2 regions of the Pedobacter sp. AC163 genome follow, and region 2 is predicted to be linked to the other one. Evidence: riboswitches for the same ligand, from Rfam matches in the RefSeq annotation. Region 2 holds a riboswitch; the other holds the start of a gene.
The links. A riboswitch is a leader RNA that binds a small molecule or an ion and turns the genes downstream of it on or off. The one in region 2 is predicted to bind fluoride.

Region 1 (11,903 bases), 470 kb from region 2:
AGAACAAAATTTTTTAGTCCTGGTTTGAAAAAATTTAATACTTTTTAATTAAAATAAACATAGCCTACCGGTTTCAACCCATCATTCAAAAGTTTCACTACTTGAACAAGCAACCGGAAACCTCCTTTGCCCAAACCAAAAAACTTCATATAATCTGGGTAAAAAGGAAAGGAAGTTTTCATTTATTGATGAGACAAGTCCAGGGTAACCTTCAACCTTACACAACTGACCTTATCGGCCAGCATAGACTCTTCTGATGGAACATGGCTTTTAACCGCGATGACAGTTTCAAATCAACCGGCCAGGGATTTCTTAAATATCAAATCCCTGGCCCGGCTAAAATGTGAATTAACTACACAGAAAGGTCAATTACCCCAGGTTTAAAGTTTGAATTTTATCCCTCCGTTTATCACAAACCCATCGACAGGAGCATAGATGTCCCTGAAAACAGGACTTGTAATGCTTCCTGTATAGATAGAATCAAAGCTGGTCTGCCTGGTGTCCGTTAAATTCTCAAAATTCACAAAAATTGAAAACCGTTCCCAAAGCTTTTCTCCCATCAGACCGGCGGTCCAATAGCTTTTACCAGTGGCACCATCATTTAGCAACTGTTTGCTGAAATAGTATGCCTCTGCACCGATCTTCCACTTATCTTCAATCTCATACATCAGTACATTATTTAACCTGTGTTTTGAAACCAGCGGATAACCCGTGCTGGCACTTGCTGTATGCTGGTTTACATCCGCCAATGTATAACCTATGAAAAGTTTAAAATCACCATAGGTTACTTTGGCATTAGTTTCCATTCCCCTTGTATCTAAATTGCCTTTCGGCTGTACATAGGTGAGATTGCCACCACTAGAGGCCATCAACAATATCGGGTTATTGATACGGGTATAAAAAAACATCTGGTTGATGCTGAATCCAACCGCTCCATCAAACAAGGAGGTGCGATAGTTAACATCATAGTTGGCGCCATATGAGCGTTCCGCCTTTGTATTTGCCACATCTAAAGGCGCTACATTTCTGAACTGGATCCGCTCGGCATCTTCGGTAAATACAGTTGGCGCCTTATAACCTAAACCACCGCCTAAGCGGGTAGAAAAATGTTCATTGATCTTCCACAATCCGGAAATTCTTGGTAAGAAGAAAAATCCGTATTCATTGTGGTAATCTCCCCTTACTCCTGATTCAAGACTAATTTTTTTAGATATGTTCCAGGTGTTCTGTGCAAATGCCCCAATGGTATTATAATTATAACTTCTGAGTGCATTATTACTGTTCTGGTCTTCCTTAAAATTGTCGGTCAAAAAGTTCACCCCCAACACCCAGTCTGCTTTTTCTCCGTTACGGCTATAATTGACCTCACTGTAGGTTGACACTTGAACGCCTGAAAAAAGGTAATTTGGCAACCCGATACTCCGGTCGTAATAGCTGACCGAATTGCGGATAACAAGCTTTTCTTTTTCACTCAGTTTATGGTCCAACTCAACCTGAGAGCTGTAACGCCCGGTTTTATTCTCCTCAAAATAAGAATGGGCAGCACTGCCATTTCCCTTCACATATTCCAGGTCGCCGCCAATCCGTTTTTCAGTTGTGGCGTTGATTCCGGCCGAAAGCGTAGTCGCATCATTGAAATAAAAATATAGTTTGGGGTTCAGGGTGAAACGGTCAAACTTGGGGATAGCGGTTAAGCCAATATCAGAAGGATCATAGGCAGTCCCTTTGTTGTATGCACCATAAACCGTGATACCTATTTTATCAAATTTCTGTCCATAAAAACCACTGGCATCCAGACCCAAAGCAGAAGTACCGTTCAAAAGGAAATTAAGCTGACGCGTTTCAGTCGGCTTTTTAGAAACCAGGTTTACCAGTCCAGCAATTGCCCCACCTCCGTATAGGGTGGACGATGAACCTTTGATCACCTCTACCTGCTGCAGATCCAATGGGGCAATTTGAAGCAGGCCCAATCCACCAGAGAAACCAGAGTATAATGGAAAACCGTCTCTAATGATCTGGGTATATTTTCCGTCCAGTCCCTGTATGCGGATACTGGAATTTCCGCTGGTCGCAGAAGTCTGCTGGGTCTGGATGCCTGTGCTTTCTGCCAGCATCATGCGGATGTCGCCAGGTTTCATATTCCCCTTTTCATCCAGTTCTTCCCCGGCGATGACCTCGACCCGTGTAGGAATATTCTCAATGGTACGGCTGCTCCTTGTAGCTGAGATCACTACGTCCTCCAGTTCCTGGTCTTCTTCAGCTTCAGTAAGTAAAACAGTCAAAAGGTTAGTTTCAGCAAGGGGAAAGGTCAGCGTATCGGTTTTTGTCTGGTAGCCTAAATAACTAAATTGAATAATCTGTTTACCTGAGGGTATACTATTAATACTTGCATTACCTGCCGTATCTGATTTACCGCCAATGGTCGTTCCAAGCACTTTTAACGTGGCTCCTGAAAGTACCTGGTTTGTCTTTGCGTCTTTGATGACGGCTTTATATGTATTTTGGGCAAAGGCGGTAACTGTAAACAACAGTATAGCCAAAACCACAATCGTTCTTTTCATAATGATCTTTAAATAATGATTTCGATAAATATGTCCATTTAGGACAATAGGAAAATAAACTACGAAAGTTTGGGGGGCTGCCAGATGGAAATAGAAATAGCCTGAAGTTCAAGCGGAATATAAGCCGTATTGTGCTGAACAGGTAAAAGGTGGACCGCAAAAACGATCATTGTCCGTGTAGTGATGGTAAAGCCGATACAGTTACCGCAGACATAAAACGGTGAACAGCCTTTGCAGCAATTATCATTATGTTCACTGCAGGCATGTTTTTCCGCTTTATCGGTTTTCAGTGCATGGTTATCTTCTCGCGCTACAGCACAGCATGGTATCGCGGTTAGCGTAAATATGATGAGAGATAAAACCAGGGCAATGAATTTCACGGTGTAAAAGTATAAAATTTACTGATACCCGCGCCGTTATTATATGATATTATCGGTTGCAAAGCAGGCATAATAAAGAATAAGAGTATGGCAATATCAAATTGGATTATTAATTGATTGAGGGTTTTTGCAAGCCTCAGGGCCCCAGCAAACTCACTAGTCAGGGGGGGATCGCTTTTGGAGATGCTTCCACATCTTATTTAACACGTCAGAATTCAATTTCGACACTATTTTATCGGTTATGGATCTGACTGCATTTAGATGGAGTATAGATATCACTATATAAAATTAATAGCCCAAAATAAATTTGATTGCATTTGTAGTGGCTATAAAGTCAAAAGGTGCACTTTACCTTTTCAACCGCTTGAAAAACCAGGTCAAATCAGCTTCCCCATCATTGGTAAAACATATCGCCATTACATAGGCTTTCATTGTTCATTAAAACCTAATCAATCTTTGTACTTCTCAAGCGCAAAGAATTCAAAATTACAGAAACAGAGCTAAAGCTCATCGCGAGTGCAGCCAGCATAGGTGAAAGCAAAATCCCAAAAAAAGGATATAAAATGCCTGCCGCGATCGGAATACCCAATATATTGTACCCCAGTGCAAAAAACAGGTTTCCTTTGATATTTGCCATAACTTTATGGCTTAACAGCCTTGCCTTGGCGATCCCATTTAAATCTCCCTTCACCAATGTGATTGCTGCGCTCTGGATGGCAACGTCTATCCCCGTGCCCATCGCTATACCGATATCAGCCTGAGAAAGTGCAGGTGCATCATTGATGCCATCGCCTGCCATGGCTACCTTTTTGCCCTGGGCCTGTAGTTTTTTTATTTCATTCAGTTTGTCCTCTGGCAGCATCTGAGCCTTAAAACCGTCCAAATTCAAGGTTTCGCTTACTGACCTTGCTGTATCCTCATTATCACCTGTAAACATTATTACCTCGATTCCCTCATTTTGGAGTTTTCGGATTGCATCTGCACTGGAAGGCTTGATCTTATCAGAAATCACAACAAATCCGACAGCTTTATTTCCTACAGCTAAATAAGAAACGGTTTTACCCTGCTTTTGAGCGGCTCTAACCTGTTCCTCTAATTCAGGATCAATTGTCGCTTTAACATGTTCCATTAATTTTTGGTTCCCTAAAGCCAGTTTTTCAGCCTCCAAACTACCCATTACTCCCTTTCCCGTGATCGCCTCAAAGTTTGATATAGGTTTAACATCTATCTTGTTTTCTTCCCCATAACGCAAAGTTGCCTGAGCCAATGGATGTTCGCTGCTGCTGTTCAAAGCCACAATTTTTTCAAGAACATCTCGCTCTGTAAAATCCGGATCTGCACTGACCACCTTTTCTACCGAAGGTTTACCTTCGGTTACCGTACCGGTCTTATCGATGACCACTACATCAATCGCATTCATTTTCTCAAGGGACTCGGCATTCTTGATCAGTATCCCAGACTGAGCACCCTTACCTACTCCGACCATTACCGACATTGGGGTTGCAAGGCCAAGCGCACATGGACATGCAATAATCAATACCGCGATTGCATTTACAAAAGCATAAACGTAGGCTGGATCAGGGCCATATACTGACCACACTATGAACGTTGCGATGGAAATCAATACCACAACAGGCACGAAATAACCTGAAATTTTATCCGCCATTTTTTGAATGGGTGCTTTTGAGCGGCTGGCCGAATTCACCATTTCTATGATCTGCGACAAAAGCGTTTCTGAACCCACCTTCTCTGCAAGCATCACAAAGGTTTTATTTCCATTGATCGTGCCCGAACTTACCTTGTCCCCGATATTCTTCTCCACGGGAACGGGTTCACCGGAAATCATGGATTCATCGATTACAGCTTCCCCAGTTTTGATACTCCCGTCTACCGGAATTTTTTCACCTGGCTTAACCCTCAGCAGATCTCCTTTCTGGATATCATCAATAGATACTGATATTTCCTTATCCCCAACCACTTTTGTTGCTGTATTCGGGGCTAGCTTCAGCAGCTCCTTAATGGCGCTGTTGGTTTTGCCATGTGCCCTGGCTTCCAAAAGCTGGCCAAGCAATACCAAGGTCAGGATCACGGTCGCCGCCTCAAAATAAACAAAAACGGTACCATGATGTGTTTTAAACTGATCAGGAAAAAAATCTGGAAAAAGAAGTGCGACAAGGCTAAAAACCCAGGCAACTCCTGCACCAATTCCTATCAGCGTAAACATATTCAGTTTCCAGGTTATTATAGATTGCCATGCCCTCTGAAATAACATCAAGGTAGCATAAAAAACTACGGGAATAGAAAGCGCGAACTGAACCCAGTTCCAGTACTTAAGTTCCAATAGATCAAACAAAGGATTATTTGGAATCATTTCAGTCATGGCTATAACAAAAATGGGTATAGTAAAAATTGTGGCTATCCGGAATTTTTTGAGCAGGGTTTCATAAGTTTTATCTTCCTCTTCAATATCTACCCCCAATGGGATTAGGTCCATGCCGCAGATTGGGCATGCGCCCGGTTTATCCCTGATAATCTCGGGATGCATAGGACACGTAAACTGTGAAGAGACTTTCTTTACAGGTTGTTTTACCAAGTCCATCCCGCATACGGCGCAATGTCCCGGCTTATCATAGGTCTTATCTCCTTCGCAGTGCATCGGACAATAAAATAATCCTTCAGCTCCATTTTTACCAAGCTTTTGAGCGCTGGAATTTTGTCCATGGGATAATCCACGATGGTAATAATCTATATGTTCAACCGCTTTTATAACATGTTTTTCTTGACCACCCATTTCAATGCCGTAATGTCCGGCGGCAGACAGCGCCTCCTGCAATTTCTCTGTTGGGATATGCTTTTCCATTGTAATGATGGCTTCAGCCGGCTCCAGGGATACATTTGCGGAAATGCCATCAATGCCATTCAGCGCATTTTCAACTTTGGTCCGGCAGCCCTGACAGCTCATTCCGGTTATTTTATAGGTGTGTTCCATGTTGTTGTTTTTTATCGGCTGGTAGCTCAAATTTAGTTATTTACCAAGTATTTATCTTTCTCTCGAACAAAGCTGCTAATACCATAGCAAAATGGTTTGATCACATCATTTGGCTACAACCCTTCATAAACAGCAAAGCCGGGAAAAGTTCCCGGCTTTGTAATTATTTACATTTTTTGCATCCACCAGTGTCTTTGCACTGTTTACTGCAATAATCTTCACATACACCTTTTGTACAGGATTTTGAGCATTTGTTGCAATTGTTCATTTTACGATTGCAACATGGCGTGTTGCCTGCGAAAGTATATGTAGATAGACTGATCAACATCATTGATGTGATGATAAGAAACTTTTTCATTTGAATATTTTATTGTTGTGATAAAAAAACCGGCGTTAATTTTAGTTTATTTATATCAACACTACTTTCGGCGGGTGCCAGAAAGGGAATGAAAAGTCAATTGTGCTTTTACGCGCTAGATTAATTGAACAATTTTTAACTTCTATAGGAACCGTTGGCACTATTTGAATCACTTTGTTTATAATAAATCCTGGCACATTGCAGCATAGTTTAGTCAAACACATGCCCATTGCTTTATCGCTTTTGTGCGACTTGCATGGCTTAGCCATACCTAATTGCATACAACATTTTGGCTCTTTATCGTATTGCATAGCCTGTACTGTTCCAGTAACAACTGAAATCAGGCTCATGCAGATTACCATAAAAATTGCAATGACTTTCATGTTCGCAAGAAACCTTTTTCTGTTGCAAGAACTTTATATAATTTTATAAATTTGTTATATAATTTCTCGCTTTCTATAATTGCTAGACGAAAATAACGAATCCTAGGTTACAGTAAAGTATGACTGGAATTTAAAAATTAAAATTGCAGACATATGGAAGTCGGCTATCTAGTCAAAAAATTTCCAAACAGCTTTCTGAACAAAGCAACCTTAATTAACTAATCTTGCCACAACCTCATCAACAAAAATATTATTGAGACTACAACAAGTAGAATTCTTGAGCTCTAGCATTTGATCAAATCCCTTGGAAGCCGGCATATATATTTCAGTGAGTACCTAGTTGATTTTTTACACAATATCCTAATTTTCTTATTATCCAATCAATCTTCCTTTTTATTATAAGACTTCTTTTTTCGATAGTGACCTTCAACTTTATTTTTCAGCATATTTTCAAAATGGACTACAGCCTCACAATGCTCATAAAAGTTCGAACTTCCGCGGATTGCCCCTACTAAGTGGCAATATGAGGCATCTAAAAAGTATGCCTCTTATTTTTTAAGCATTAAGAACTTGAAAATAAGTCACTTACAATAGATTAAATTGAATTTTTCGGTTCGAACTTTTTAGAATTTTCCCTAAAATTAAGATATACCGCAACTATTTATAAAACACCAATTGTCTAGACATCAGTGTTGAACTCCATAAACTGCTATCTAATTAGCCAAATAAGCATGTGGATTAGTTTCAATTGCGAACATCGATCAGCTTGAATATTATTCAATTATAGGATAAACGGGGGGAAATCCGTTTGGTCTAAATTTTTTTACAATTATGCGCAAATGCCATGTAGCTTGCATTTAATTTAGAAGGTACATACCCTCGGTTTAACAACGTGATTGATTTAACACCGCCATTGAAATGAAATTTGTATTTTTTGTTTTTTGAAATAATTTGATGAAGCGGGAATTGAAAGTTCATGCATTATTTAATGCATTCCTCAACTCGCATCTAGCCTTCATTTTCATAGAATTCGAATTATCAAGTACTCATCATCAAAAACTGAAATTCTTATTTGAATAATGGAATGAGTTTATGAGAATCATATCCTAAAAAACCCATTTTTTTAAGGCTAGAGAAAGGACATACCAAGAACAACCTCAAACCTTGGTAAATATCAAATAATGAGGGAATAATGAAAATAAAATGAATGGAATAAATTTGCCTATTTATAAAAATGAAAGGGCAACTAGAATGCTGCCCTTAATCAATTAATGCTCACGGTGATTGGCATCTTAAGCAGCTACTCCTGTCATTCTTCTGCATTCTTCCGCACAAGCCTTACAAGCATCTGCACATTCCTGACAATGCTGGGTATGATGATTACTACACTCATCTCCGCATTGCTGGCAAATATCTGCGCAAATACGGCAAATGTCTTGAGCAAAAGAGCTACCCATACTCATCAATTGAGCGGCAGAGTAGCAGATGGCTGCACATTGCATATCAAGCTCAATACACCGCGCCATCATTTTCACGTCTTCTTCCTGAGTGCATGAACTTGCACAATGATTGCAAATTGAAGCACACTTTAAGCATGCATCAATACAGTTTTTCCATTCATGGTATCCCATAACTTTAATTTTTTAGGGTTATAAAAAAAATTCCTATATAGATAACATGGTTATTTCCAGGCGGTTTCATTTTGTTTAAGAAAAGCTTTAATCCCGTGATATGATGCTTGTTTAAACGGTAGAAGAATAAGAAACTGGTTCTCGTATTCAAATAAGGAGGAATAGTGATAAATTAAATTCTCAACACCTACTTTAAGATTTTGCACATCATTTTATTAGTATTATATTTGCAATACGGAAATGGTGTCCTTCCGATTCAACCGCTTTTTTCAAAAGCTGATGGCGCCTACAATAGAAATTCCAGCAGGTAATAAAATCTGCCGGTCAAAGTATTGTAGGTGAAAAAATTAAAAATAAATTCTCAACTCTTATTGCTGGCAGCTATCTTAATTGCGCTTGTCTTACTTTGTCTGTCTGCCAAAGTGAGATCAGTGTTAGCAATGGTCCTGCCGGTTGAAACTGAATGGTTCTTGTGGATAAATCAGCACCATAATGCATTCTGGGATACGATCATGTACTGGGCCAGTGATAAGCGTTTTTGGCTTCCTTTTTATGCCTTCATTATTTATTGCCTCTTCCAGAATTTCTGCAAAAAAATTTGGCAGGTTCTTATTACCATTGCGCTACTAGTTGCTAGTGCAGATCAGATTGCTTCAGGACTGATTAAAAACACCGTTAAGCGTCTACGCCCTTCCCATGAACCGAATCTAACTACGATCATTCATTTAAGTAAAGCAGGTGCGGGTGGGATGTATGGATGGCCATCCGCTCTTTCATCACCTATCTTCAAAAGCATTCTTTCCGCTGGTTCGGCATTTACCGGATCATTGCCGGAGCAACGGTTCTTGTACTCATTTACTTTGGAATTATTCAATAACGGAAAATTAACATAAAACTATGTGGTGGATCTACGCGCTATTATCAGCTTTCTTTGCTTCCCTTACGGCCATCTTTGCAAAAGTCGGCGTAACCAATGTCAATTCTGATTTGGCTACTGCCATACGAACGGTGGTAATACTGATTGTAGCCTGGGGGATCGTAATGGCCAGAGGCGAACTTAAAGGAATTACGGAACTGTCAAAGCATAACCTGCTATTTCTTTTTTTATCTGGCCTTGCCACCGGCTTGTCCTGGATATTCTACTACAAGGCTTTGCAGATCGGGAAAGTGTCCCAGGTCGCCCCTGTTGATAAGTTGAGTGTTGCCCTAACTATTATACTTGCAATGGTGTTCCTGAAAGAAGCTCTTACCCTGAAAGTATTCTTTGGTGCCCTGCTGATCATTGGGGGAACACTGGTTTTGATCTTTTGAGAAACTCAATTATTTGTAAGCAACCGAAATACTAAAAATCAATATAAAACAAAAAACTATGAAATTAACTAAAATTCATGCCCGTGAAATTTTGGATTCCAGGGGCAATCCGACAGTAGAAGTAGAAGTCACTCTTAACGGAACAACAGCAAGGGGTATTTCTCCATCCGGGGCAAGTACGGGTGAAAAAGAAGCCGTAGAGCTTAGAGATGGTGATCCAGAGCGCTATAATGGTAAAGGCGTGGAAAAAGCAGTAAAAGGGATTAACGTCGAAGTCGGCAAATCAGTCACCGGCTTATCCTTTGAGGGTCAGCAGGCCTTCGATGATCATATAATTGGTCTGGATGGAACCGAGAATAAATCAAGGCTCGGCGCAAATGCGATGCTTGCGGCCTCAATCGCCTTCGCCCGGGCTTCGGCCGTTGCAAAAGGGATTCCCTTGTATAGGCAGCTAGTGGAAAGGGAAGGTTACGTAATGCCCGTACCGTGCATGAATGTCATTAATGGGGGAAGGCATTCTGATAACAACATCGATTTTCAGGAATTTATGATTGCCCCTCATAACGCCCCCTCGTTTAAGGAAAGTATCCGTATGGGCGAAGCTGTTTTTCATTCCCTGAGAAGTCTGCTAAAAGCGAAAGGCTATTATACCGGAGTTGGTGACGAAGGTGGGTTTGCGCCAAATCTGAGTTCTAATGAGGAAGCCGTCCAAATCATCATGGAAGCGATACATATTGCCGGTTTTGCTCCAGGCAAGGATATTTCCCTTTGTCTTGACCCAGCGACCAGCGAAATGTGGAATAATGGAAAATATGAATTTTATAAAAGTTCTAAAGAACGGATCACAACAGATGAAATGATTGGCTTTTGGGAAGGATGGTTAAAAGAGTACCCAATTATCCTGTTGGAAGACGGGTTGGGCGAAAACGATTGGGAGGGATGGAAAAAGCTGACCAGCCTTTTGGGAGACAAAGTGGAATTGGTTGGAGATGATATATTCTGCACCAACCCGAGTATTATCCAGCAGGGAATCGACCAGGGCATTGCAAACAGCGTACTGATTAAATTGAACCAGATCGGTACAGTTTCCGAAACGCTAAAGGCCGTAGAACTAGCCCAAAAAAACGGTTACAATTGCTTTATTTCTCACCGCAGTGGTGAAACTGAAGACACGACAATTGCGGATCTGGTTGTCGCTACCGGTGCGGGGCACATCAAAACAGGAAGTGGCTGCCGCTCTGAAAGGGTATCTAAATTTAACCAGTTGCTTCGGATAGAAGAAGAACTTGGTGATAGGGCATCATTTGCAGGAATCAATACTTTTTATAAAAAATTATAAATCAGCCGCTAACCTACAATGAAACATAATAAATTTTTATTTGAACACCTTTCGGTTTTTAAATATGCGGTTCGATGGACGCTGCTTATACTTCCTGTTGCCATTGCAATAGGAAGTATGGTTGCCTTGTTCCTTTGGCTGCTAGGCTGGGCCATTCACTTTCGCTTTCAGCATACCTGTCTCATTTTTCTGCTACCTTTAGCAGGTATTGTGATCCACCTGATTTATCAGTCAGTTGGTAGGTCCTCAGAAAAAGGAAATAACCTGATCATGGATGAAATCCATAGGCCGGGTGGTGGAGTGCCCAGGCAGATGGCGCCAGTAATCTTAATAACTACAGTGATTACCCATTTGTTTGGCGGATCGGCTGGAAGAGAGGGAACCGCGGTACAAATCGGAGGAAGCATCGCAGGAATGTTTAGCCGCTGGTTTAAGCTAAATGAGGTAGACACCAAGATGCTCCTTACCGCGGGAATTGCAGCCGGGTTTGGGGCGGTGTTCGGAACACCGCTCACCGGTGCCATATTTGCAATGGAAGTTCTGGCCATTGGAAGAATAGAGTACAAGGCTTTACTTCCCGCATTAATTGCCAGCGTGCTTGGTGATCTTACTGTCTCTGCCTGGGGCATCCATCATACCGCTTATCACATCGATCTCATAGAGAAAAGTGCCTACTTTCTATCTGAATACCTGCCGGTAAACCTACTCCTGCTTAGTAAGGTTATTCTAGCATCCACATTGTTTGGTCTGGCCAGCTACCTGTTTGCTGTAATGGTGCATGAGATCAAGGCCTTTTTTTCTAAAGTATGTAAGATCCAGTGGCTTATTCCTGTTATCGGTGGTCTGATTATTATAGGCTTGACTTACGCCATCGGGAAACCGGATTACTTAAGTTTGGGCGTGGATAGCGAATACCAAGGAGCCGTTACAATTCCCTCTGCTTTTCAGCCT
Region 2 (11,903 bases):
CGCCGCTTACTGCAGTCTGGTAATCATCATAACGGCAAGGTACGAGGTGGTAACGTTCGTTTTTCGATTGGCCCGAAGGATATGGAACCTGCATCCACCAGCGATCTGATTTTTTGCTTTTCACGAAAACCATTTCACCAGAACCATCTTTCAAACTGGTTCTGTAAATCATAAATTGTGATTTTGGTGTAAGTGGGAAATCCTTTTTACGGGCATAAAAACCATCTACAAAATACCAGGTCATCTGCGCCAGCAAAAACGCGGTTTGGCCATTATTATCGTAGGCCGGGTTAAATTCGTAAAAACCAATTGAAGTCAATTTATCGTTCATGCCCGCATAACGGGCAATTCGGCAGGCTTCTTCACCGTCGAAACCATTTGGTGTAGTGTTCGCATTTGCTGCAGCATCAGCCGATCGGATGGCACCCAGATCAAAACTGATCATGTTCGCATTGCGGATAATGGGCTCTGTCAACGTGATGTCCTGAGCAAATTCTCCAAGGCGGTGAACATCAAAATAAAGCTTGTCCATCACACTCAGGCTTTCTTGATTTACAAAATAAGTTTGATAACCAATGTTGCTGTAATTGAAAAGATAGTTGGGTTGATGAAGAAAAATCTTATTCAGATAACAGTCTGATCTTGTTTGGATTCCAGGGGTATCATCGTCGCCAATATCAAATTGATTGTCGATAATTACCAGATCCACCTTTTGCTCTAAATCTTCATAGCCTAAATATTGGGCATAGGTTAAATCCTGGCCGCCGCCGATAATAATGGGAATGATGTCTTTTTTGATCAAATCAGACACCACCATTTTGATGGCAATGTAAGTATCGGCAACCGTTGCGCCATGCTTGATATTTCCTAAATCGACAATTCTACTGCTGAAAGACCCTTCATTAAGTTTGTAAAATTTCTCCCTGAAATAATCGGGTGCCAACGCACAGCCTTCATTATTTACTGCCCCCCTTCCATCTAACACACCAATAATGGCCAAATCGTAAGTATTCTCTTCAAAATCAGGAAACGATTCGGTAAAAATGTGTGCTTTTAAACCTAGCTGGCTTGTTAAAAATCCTTGCTTTGGTGTAAAACTATCAGGGTTTATTGGGGAAAAGAAATCCGTTAATGACATATATTTAAAACTCTCGGCTCAAATATCTATTTTTGAATGCGTATTTCCACATATAGCTCGAAAAAAATAAAATGATACTGGTAACCGGAGGAACGGGATTTTTAGGGTCTGAACTATTAAAACAGTTAACCGATAAGGGTTTAACCGTACGAGCGCTGAAACGTGAAAATTCAAAAATTCCGGTTATAATTAAAGACAATCCATTAATTGAATGGGTTCTGGGTGATATAAATGAACCCGCTGACCTGGAAGAAGCCTTTGAAAAAGTAACTCATGTTTATCACTGTGCGGCTTTTGTATCTTTAAGTGCTAAACATAAAAAACAATTGTTCCATGTCAATATCGATGGAACTTCAAACATTGTAAATCTCTGTGCCGAAAATAATTGCAGGCTTTTACATGTGAGCTCAGTTGCTGCTTTAGGAATAGCAAAAAGAGGGAATAAAATTTCTGAAAAGGACTTTTGGGAATATGATTCGAAGGCACATGCTTACGGGCTATCGAAGTATGAAAGCGAGATGGAAGTGTGGCGTGGAATTAACGAAGGCCTCGATGCCATAATCGTAAACCCATCAGTAATTATTGGGAAAAATGCAGGTTTCGAAGGGAGCGGAGCCATCTTTAAATTAGTAAAAGACGGATTTCCTTTTTATACAAACGGCGCCTCTGGTTTTGTTGATGTAGAAGATGTAGTGAAAGCGATGATTTTGTTGATGGATGCTGAAGTTTCAGGAGAGCGCTATATTTTATCATCTGAAGATATTCATTACAAAGATTTATTTACACAGATAGCAATAGGTTTTGGAGTAAAGCCGCCTACAAAGGAAGCAAAAGCATGGATGCTTGGTGTAGCCTGGAGAGCATTGAAATTCACATCCTTATTCACCAGAAATGAACCATCAATAACTAAAGACACTGCCAAAAGTAGTATCACTTTAAGTTATTACAATAATAATAAAGTGATTGAGCAAACCGGAATCGTTTTTAAACCGCTTGCTCAAAGTATAACAGAAATTACCCAACACTTAAAATAATGCCCAAACAAAAAGCATATTACATTATCGATTTCGACAGTACTTTTACCCAGGTAGAAGCACTTGATGAACTCGCTAGAATCTCTTTAAGGAACCACCCAGACAAAGAGGCAATTTTCCAGAAGATTGAAGACTACACCAATTTAGCCATGGAAGGCAAGCTTTCATTTTCAGAAAGTTTAGCGCAACGGGTGAAATTGCTGGAGGCAAATGAAGATCATTTGAAACAACTGATTAAACACTTAAAAAAGAAAGTTTCTACCTCATTTTCGCGTAACGCAGAATTTTTCAAGAAACATGCTGATGATGTTTTAATCGTTTCTGGCGGATTTAAAGAATTTATTACTCCTGTGGTGAGCCAGTATCACATTAAAAAAGAAAATATTTATGCCAATACTTTTGTAACCACTGGCGATGGAAAAATTATAGATTACGATCACGCAAACCCTTTAAGTGAAGAAGGCGGGAAAGTAAAGTTATTGCAACATTTAAAGTTAGAAGGGGAACTTTTCGGTATTGGCGATGGTTATTCAGATTTTCAGCTGCGGGAAAGTGGGCTGATCAATAAGTTTTTCGCTTTTACAGAAAATATTGCCCGTGAAAGCATTGTTGCCAAAGCCGATCACGTAACGCCAAGTTTTGACGAATTCCTCTATGTGAATGATTTGCCAAGAGCAATTTCATACCCCAAAAATAGGATTCTTTGTTTGGTTATTGGCGATGTTGATCCACTAACACTTTCTATACTCAAGAATGACGGCTTGTCCATCAGGCATAAAACTTCTTTCGAAGAAAAATATGTTAAAGATGTCGGCATTATTGTTCTGGCAGATGGCGAAAAGATTGATAAGGAGCAACTAAAAAACGCTGCTAAACTTAAAACAATTGGTTATTTAGGAAGCGCAAAGAATAAAATCGACTTTGATGTTTGCACTAAACAAGGAATTGTAGTTTTCGATGATCCGAAAAACAATCCCCGTAATATCGATTTTATTCCAAAACGAGTAGCTGATTTTATGAATACCGGCGCTACCTATTTGAGTGCCAATTTCCCGAATTTGCAGTTGCCGAAAATCGATAAATCGCACCGGTTAATTCATATCCATAAAAACGTTCCAGGCATTATGGCCAAAATTAATACCGTGTTCGCCAAACATGATATCAACATTGTAAGCCAGTTTTTAATGACAAACCCAGAAATTGGATATGCAATTACCGATATCAATGCTGAATACGATAAACAATTATTTAAATCACTCAAAAAGATTGAGCACACTATAAAATTTAGGGTATTATATTAATTCAACGATTTGACCTTTATCAATGGATTTAAGTTTTGACAACTTTGCTAGTACTTAAGAAAGAAAGTTGTCAAAGCTTACCTTAAAAACTGATGTCTCTTTAACAACAAATGTTTTGGGCTACCAATAGCTTGCGAACGATAGATGCCAGTATGCCCGGAAAATAGATAGGCCACAACGCAAGCAAGAGCAATGTATATTCCAGATGCTACACCAAACAATTCTACGCCCATAAAAATACAAGCCAATGGTGTATTTGCTGCGCCAGAGAAGACGGCGACGAAACCTATTCCAGCTAATAATCCGATAGGTAATGGAATAAAAACACTCAAGAAACTACCCAATGTTGCGCCAATGAAAAATAATGGGGTTACTTCTCCACCTTTAAAGCCACAACCTAAGGTTAATGCCGTTAAAAAAAGTTTGATGGCAAACGTATAATAAGGCTCCTGTTGCGTAAATGATTCAGAAATTACAGGAATTCCTAATCCTATATATCTTGTTGTACCCAAGAAATAGATAATGACAATTAAAGTCAACCCACCAAATACTGGCCTTAAAGGCGGATACTTTATTTTACTGAACAAGTTAGAAAAGCCATGGTTTAAGGCGGAGAAAGATCTGGCCACTAAGCCAAAAACAATTCCAACACCCAACGATAGTAACAGATTAATGGCATCCATTTGTGGCACAACACCAATGGAATAATGAGTGTGGCCAACGCCCCAAACTTTGCATGCATAATCGGCAATTATAGCGGCTAAAAACGAAGGCAAAATTGCAGTGTACATTAAACTACCTACCACGAAAACCTCTAAGCCGAAAATTGCACCTGCTAATGGCGTCCCGAATACCGACGCAAAGCCAGCACTAATTCCGCAGATGAGAATAATTTTTCTGTCGCGTGGCTTTAACTTAAATAGCTTGGTAAACTGATCGGCAAAAGCACCTCCAATTTGTACAGCAGTTCCTTCTCTTCCTGCCGATCCTCCAAATAAATGAGTAATAATCGTTCCGGCAAAAATTAATGGCGCCATAATTAATGGAATTACCTTTTTGGGTGACTGTAATTCTTCAATTAAAAGATTGTTTCCTTTAACAACATCCTTGCCCCAATAATGATATACTAAGCCAATTAAAAAACCTGCAACTGGTAAAAATGAAATGATCCAAAGGTGGCTTTCTCTGTAATTTGTTGCCCAATTTAAGGTTACTAAAAATAAGGCAGATGCAGAGCCAACTATTGCACCAATTAGCGCTGCTATTAAAAGCCATTTTAAAGTGCTCAATAATACTACTCCGAAATCCTTTTTAATAAAAGAATTGATAGACAGAAGGAATCCTTCTGTTGGTTTTTTAACAGGCATTAGAATTCAATTTAAATAAAATTGTAGGAGTCATCAGCCTGTTTGGCGGTTTTGGCGGTACCCCATCGCCATTGTTCAAATGTATAAATTTTAGCAATTTCTTCCAAAATCTTTAACACCTTTGTAAAGCTAACTTAGAATAATGGATTTTACACCCGAAATAAAAGATAAACTTCATCAGCTACAAGAAAAATATACAGCCATGGGGCAGGATATGGCTTCTTATCTAGATGGGTTGCTCTATGCCGATTTTCTAACCTACTGGGATTACATCCATTTGGATACGCTGCTAAGTTTACAAAGTCCAAAAACGCCGTTTCCTGATGAAGAGATTTTCATCATGTACCACCAAATTACTGAGTTATATTTTAAGCTGACCTTGCATGAATGCAGGCAAATTGCTGAACATGAAAATTTAACTGTCGAATTTTTTACTGCTCGTGTTAAAAGAATTAATGCTTATTTTAATGCATTGACTACTTCTTTCGAGGTGATGGTGGATGGCATGGAGAAAGAACAATTTTTGAAGTTCAGAATGTCATTATTACCTGCTAGCGGTTTTCAATCCGGGCAATATCGGATGATTGAGATTTGTGCAACTGATTTTATTCGTTTGGTTGATAAAAGTAAACGCGAAGAATTAAGCACCGCTACTATCGAAGAACAGTTCGAACATGTTTATTGGAAGTTTGGTGCTACAGAGTTGTCATCGGGTAAGCAAACTTTAACATTAAAGCAATTTATTAAAAAATATGCCGCTCAGTTTTTACAGCTGGCTAAAGATAGATCACTTACAAATTTCTCGGCTTTGTATCATCAGCTGGCAGCAAATGGTGCTGATGTTTCTGCGCTTGCAGAAGAATTGCGTAAGCTCGATTTATATGTCAATGTAGAGTGGCCATTGTCGCACTATAAATCAGCAGTGCGTTATTTAGAAAAAGATCCGATTGATGTAGCCGCAACCGGCGGTACCAACTGGCAGAAATATTTGCCTCCGCGTTTTCAAAAACGAATTTTTTATCCTTTTTTATGGAGTGATGAACAAATGGGAGAATGGGGCAAAGGCTGGGTGCTTAGTGTACTCAAAACACTCAAAAACAAAGATTAATATCAGAAAATACTATTAAAAAAGCTCGTTTTTTGCTAATTTGCGTCAATTAGAAAATGATAGATGGAGTGAGTGATAGAATGAGTGAATTTGCGATCCGCAAATCATTCAATCATTCAAAATTCTCTCATCCCAAAATTTAAATTATGACCGAGACATTAGATATAAAAATCACCAAAGCTGATCAAACTCGTTTGACAGTTACAGATTTTTCTCAATTACCATTCGGTAAAGTTTTTACCGACCACATGTTTACCGCCGATTACGAAGATGGCGAATGGAAAAATTTACAAATTATTCCTTACGGACCTATTCCAATGAGTCCTGCAATTTCTGCCCTTCATTATGGCCAGGCGATTTTTGAGGGTTTGAAAGCTTATCGCCAACCCGATGGAAAAATTAGTGTATTCCGTGCCGACAAAAACTTTGAGCGTTTTAATAAATCTGCAGCGAGAATGTCTATGGCTACTATTCCTGAAGAAATTTTTATGCAGGGATTAGCAGCCTTAATTAATGTTGATGAGAAATGGGTTCCAAATCAGGAAGATTATGCGCTTTATATTCGTCCGGTTATGTTTGCTACCGATCCTTATTTAGGCGTGAGAGCATCAGATACTTACAAGTTTGCCTTATTAACAACGCCTACGGGCCCTTATTATAGTTCTGCTTTAAAAGTTAAAATTGAGACGGAATTTACCCGTGCGGATGAAGGTGGAGTTGGATTTGCAAAAACTGCTGGAAATTATGCCCGCTCACTTTATCCTTTTGAGCAAGCCAAAAAAGAAGGGTTTGATCAATTAATCTGGACAGATTCGGTAACTCACGAATATATTGAAGAAGCAGGCACTGCAAATTTGATTTTTGTAATCAATGGAAAGTTAGTTACACCTTCCATTCGTAGTACCGTATTGGATGGCGTTACACGCGATACAATTATTAAATTGGCTAAAGATGCAGGCATTGAAGTTGAAGAGCGTAGAGTATCAGTTGCAGAAGTGATTGAAGGCATTAAAAATGGTACCTTAACTGAAGCTTTTGCTGCAGGTACCGCCGCTACTGTTACTCATGTTGGTGTAATTGGTTATAAAGACGAAACTTACCAATTATCAGATCCATCAACAAGGCATATTTCTAATGGAATAGCTAAGAAGTTAAATGATATTCGGTATGGCTTAGCGCCAGATGAATTTGGTTGGAACTGGGTATTATAAATCTAATTAAGCATAAAAAAAGCCTCGAAAATTTAAATTTTCGAGGCTTTTTTGTTAAGCTTGATCTTTAATCTTTGCTCCTTAATCTTTATTCTTATTTATCTAAGATTACAACACCTTTAGCCTCAAAAGCTAATTCCTTTTTAGGGTCAGTAATTTTAGCAACTTCTTCCGGCGATTTTTTAGCATCTTCAGCATAGTGACGTAGCGTTTCTACCGAAATGGTTTGCTTTTTTGCTATACCATCCAGAACAACATTTTTGCCAACAATATCCATCGGCATGAAGAATGCATAATCTTTAAAGGTTACCCTCATCGGATCGCCGTTTGGCATTTGCAAAGTCATCCAACATCCTTTTTTCTTACAAACATCAACAACTTTACCTTCAATCTTCATGTCGGCAGTTTTTTTGTCTCCCATGGCAGCTTCCATTTTAGCCGCTGGTTTCACATCGCCAGGCTTAACTTCTTCGCCAAATTTCTGACCTGTATATGCAGTTTGTGCAAAGCCGATTGCTGCAAATAAGCAGAAGCCAAGACTTAAAATGATCTTTTTCATTATTTTAATTTTTAAGATTTGTTGCAGTTTCCTATCTGAACCAAAGTTATTTAAAATTTTTCTCAATAGCGAAAGCAAAAAAAATCCTCGTTAGCTCTCACTAACGAGGAAAATCATCCCTATTGTTATAGATCACATCCCATGATGTACAACATACTACCTTAGGCAAATGTTAATCCAAAGTGCCGATGTATAAATAGGTATTCCTTATCATGTTGATAATCAAATATTTAATGACTTTTGAGGCGCTGTGCCAGAAAAATGTCAACTGTGGAAATGGGTAAACAACTCAACTATCTAAATAATTTTGTAGAAAATATTCCCCAACAATTCCAGTTCATTTAGCCGAATATCATTCCAAAAACTTCCTCAATTTTGCTTACTGCCTTAATTTCCAGGTTATATTTAGCAATGTCAATACCTTTTAAATTGTATTTAGAAATATAAATTGTTTCAAAGCCCAATTTATCTGCTTCTGCTATTCGTTGTTCTATTCTATTTACCGCTCTTATTTCACCAGATAAACCAACCTCAGCGGCAAAACAGTTTTTAGATGATATTGGAATATCCTGTTGTGATGAAATGATGGCGATTAAAACTGCCAAATCGATTGCAGGATCTTCAACCCTAATTCCGCCAGCGATATTTAAGAATACATCTTGCGTACTCAGCCTAAAACCACAACGTTTTTCAAGTACAGCTAAGAGCATGTTCATCCTCTTGGTGTCAAAGCCAGTTGCAGATCTTTGCGGGGTTCCGTACGCGGCAGCACTCACCAGCGCTTGGGTTTCTATCAACATTGGTCTGGCACCTTCTAACATTGCAGATACGGCAATTCCACTAAGCTCTTCATCTCGTTGCGATAGAAGAATTTCTGATGGATTGGAAACCTCTCTCAAACCACTTCCTTGCATTTCGTAAATCCCGAGTTCAGCTGCGGCTCCAAAACGATTTTTGATCGAACGTAAGATGCGGTAAACATGATGCCTGTCGCCCTCAAATTGCAATACGGTATCAACCATGTGTTCGAGTATTTTTGGTCCGGCAATGGCACCATCTTTCGTAATATGGCCGATTAAAAATACGGGAACGCCAGTTTCCTTCGCGAAGCGTAAAAGCTCTGCAGTACATTCTCTCACTTGCGATACACTTCCTGGAGTAGAATCAATGTGAGAAGAATGCAGGGTTTGGATGGAGTCTACCACTAAAATTTCTGGCTCCAAAATTTCTATTTGTTTAAAAATATTTTGGGTAGATGTTTCTGTTAGGATATAGCAATCAGCAGACGGACTTTCTTGAATTCTTTCTGCCCGCATTTTTATTTGTTGTTCACTTTCCTCTCCAGAAATATAGAGTATTTTTTTGCCTTTCAGGTTCAGTGCCAATTGCAGCATCAGAGTAGATTTCCCTATTCCAGGTTCTCCCCCGATAAGCACCAATGAACCTTCTACCAAACCACCGCCTAAAACGCGGTCAAGTTCCTTATCACCAGTTGCAATTCTTCTTTCAATGGATGATTCAATCTCATCAACTTTGCTGGGTTTACTCAATTTTCTTGAGCTGGTTTCGGTTTTCCAGGTGGGTACTGATGTTGTATTTTTTTCGATAACTTCTTCTACAAAGGTATTCCATTGGTTGCATGAAGGGCATTTACCCAACCATTTCGCCGATTCGTAGCCGCAGCTCTGACAGAAGTATGCTGTTTTAGTTTTTGCCAAGTGATTTTTGATTTTAGATTTACGAATTTAAGTGTTAAAGCCCGCAAAAGCTAAATCACTTTTAAACAAAAAAGCCTGAACTTTTAAAGTTCAGGCTTTGATTAAATGTTTTGAGTTATAATTTTATCTCTTCATCTTTTGATGAGATAAAGTGGAATTCGTTTAGATAATACGATGATTGAGCTTTTACTTTGATCCACTGGCCATATTTAAAGAACCAACGTCGCTGTAAATTAAAAATCCCTTTCGTTATATATGCTTCTATGTAAGGATGAACGCAAAGGGTTACGCCTTTTTCATTCTGTTCACGTAAAATATAATTTAGGTTATTTTCAATATCATCCATTAAAACGATACTCGCCTTAATTTCTCCAGTACCTCCACAGGCTGGACATTTTTCTACCGTAACAATATTCATCTCCGGACGAACACGTTGTCTGGTGATTTGAACCAAACCAAATTTACTTGGAGGTAAAATGGTGTGTTTCGCTCTATCCAATAACATCAGCTCACGCAAATAATCGAATAGCATTTTACGGTTTGTAGGCTTGTGCATATCGATAAAATCGATTACCACAATGCCGCCCATATCACGCAAGCGCAATTGACGGGCAATTTCTTTAGCCGCCTCTTTGTTTACCTGTAAAGCATTTTCCTCTTGATTTTCTTTACTGGCAGTACGGTTTCCACTGTTCACATCTATTACGTGAAGTGCTTCGGTATGTTCTACAACTAAGTAGGCTCCACCCGGTAGGTTTACTGTTTTTCCGAAAGCATTTTTAATTTGCTTTTCTATCCCAAAGTGATCGAACATAGGTTCTTTCTGCTTATAAAGCTTCACGATTTTTTCCATTTCTGGAGAAATATCATGTACATAAGAACGAATATCGTCGAAAAGCTCTGGTGTGCTTACGTAAACGTTTGTAAAATCAGGATTCAGAATATCACGAATTAACGTAGAAGATCTGTCCATTTCGCCCCAAACTCGCTTTGAGGGCTCTGTTGAAGGTACCTTTTTTATAAAGTTTTCCCATTTAGCAATCAAATCCAAAAGATCTTTTTGCATTTCGGCAACTCCACGGCCTTCAGAAACGGTTCTGATAATTACCCCAAAATTTTGAGGCTTAATACTCTCGATAATCTTTTTTAAACGATTACGTTCGGTATTACTTTTAATTTTTTTTGATACAGATATGGTATTGGAGAATGGCACCAGTACCACATACCTGCCGGCAATCGAAATGTCGGAACTCAAACGCGGTCCTTTAGTAGAAATTGGCTCTTTTGCAATTTGTACCGGAAGGAGCATGTTTTTAGAAAGCACATCAGAAATTTTGCCTGCCTTGTTTATATCGGCTTCTAGCTTTAAATTATCTAATAATGTGCCTGTAACCGAGCCATTACGCTTGATCTTAGTTAGCTTAATTAAAGATTGCACCTGAGGGCCCAAATCAAAATAATGCAAGAAAGCATCTTTTTCATAACCCACATCTACGAAAGCAGCATTCAGGCCGGGCATAATTTTTTTAATGCGGCCCAAATAAATATCGCCTACGGCGTAGTTATTATTGATTTGTTCTTTGTGAAGCTCAACAAGTTGTTTGTCTTCAATCAACGCTATGGTAACTCCGGCAGGAGTCGAATTGATAATTAATTCTTTTACCAACAGCTACAGATTTAAGGCTTTCGCCTATTAACAAATGGATAGTAAACGTGAAAGAAACTTTGATTTAGCCTTGATCATGAGAAAAAAATCACATAAATACTTTAAACCTCACAGTTTACACTATGAGGTTTAAAGGGCTTGATCAAAATAAGAAACTATTTTTTCTTATGTCTGTTTTTTCTTAAACGTTTTTTACGTTTGTGGGTAGCCATTTTATGTCTTTTTCTTTTTTTACCGCTTGGCATAGTTTTAAGTTTTAAATGTTTTTATTAATCCGTTAATTAATTTTTATTCTTTAGTTCAGCCACTTTCTTATCAATGAATGATGATAGAGTTGGGTTAGCTGCTAATTTTTTGCTGTCTAAGTAAGCATCAACTGCTTCTTTGTTTCTGCCTAAATTTTCTAAGGCTGTACCTAAGTAAAAGTAAGCTTCAGGTGTTGGTGATGTTGCAATAACCGTTTTAAAACGTGGTATCGCTTTATCAAACTGACCTGATTTAATAGAAAAGATTCCTAAGTTCATATTGGCCTTAACATTTTTAGGCTCTTTAGCAACCACTTCAAGCAGCATTGCAATACCTTGCATTGGTGCGCCCAAACCGTTTACTATTGTAACACCTAAACCTGTTTTTGCTTCTATATTCGTAGAATCTGTTTCTAATGCTTTTTTGTAAGATATATTGGCCTTTTGCAGTAATGCTGGTTGTGCCAAGCTATCTTGTGTACTTTCAAAAGCCTTTATAAATTGATTTCCTGCTGCTAACCACGTTTTAGTTGATGGTTCGCCTTGTGCAACAACT

Region 1: linked by a shared signal. The riboswitch ahead of ACZZZK_RS09235 (phosphatase PAP2 family protein) and the one ahead of ACZZZK_RS11430 (voltage-gated chloride channel family protein) in region 2 are both predicted to bind fluoride.

Annotation. Positions count from the first base shown of each region.
Region 1 is NZ_OZ409872.1:2,179,333-2,191,235, forward strand. It holds gene ACZZZK_RS09215 (TonB-dependent receptor) at 381-2,561, opposite strand; gene ACZZZK_RS09220 (heavy metal translocating P-type ATPase) at 3,387-5,930, opposite strand; gene ACZZZK_RS09225 (hypothetical protein) at 6,339-6,671, opposite strand; gene ACZZZK_RS09230 (four-helix bundle copper-binding protein) at 7,964-8,302, opposite strand; fluoride riboswitch at 8,530-8,598, shown strand; gene ACZZZK_RS09235 (phosphatase PAP2 family protein) at 8,641-9,195, shown strand; gene ACZZZK_RS09240 (EamA family transporter) at 9,200-9,613, shown strand; gene eno (phosphopyruvate hydratase) at 9,672-10,952, shown strand; gene ACZZZK_RS09250 (voltage-gated chloride channel family protein) at 10,971-11,903, shown strand, end outside.
Region 2 is NZ_OZ409872.1:2,653,066-2,664,968, reverse strand. It holds gene ACZZZK_RS11445 (formimidoylglutamase) at 1-1,138, opposite strand, end outside; gene ACZZZK_RS11440 (NAD-dependent epimerase/dehydratase family protein) at 1,210-2,172, shown strand; gene ACZZZK_RS11435 (HAD-IB family phosphatase) at 2,172-3,473, shown strand; gene ACZZZK_RS11430 (voltage-gated chloride channel family protein) at 3,551-4,840, opposite strand; fluoride riboswitch at 4,858-4,919, opposite strand; gene ACZZZK_RS11425 (tryptophan 2,3-dioxygenase family protein) at 4,983-5,948, shown strand; gene ACZZZK_RS11420 (branched-chain amino acid aminotransferase) at 6,095-7,159, shown strand; gene ACZZZK_RS11415 (DUF4920 domain-containing protein) at 7,254-7,718, opposite strand; gene radA (DNA repair protein RadA) at 8,060-9,436, opposite strand; gene ACZZZK_RS11405 (Rne/Rng family ribonuclease) at 9,552-11,102, opposite strand; gene ACZZZK_RS11400 (tetratricopeptide repeat protein) at 11,384-11,903, opposite strand, start outside.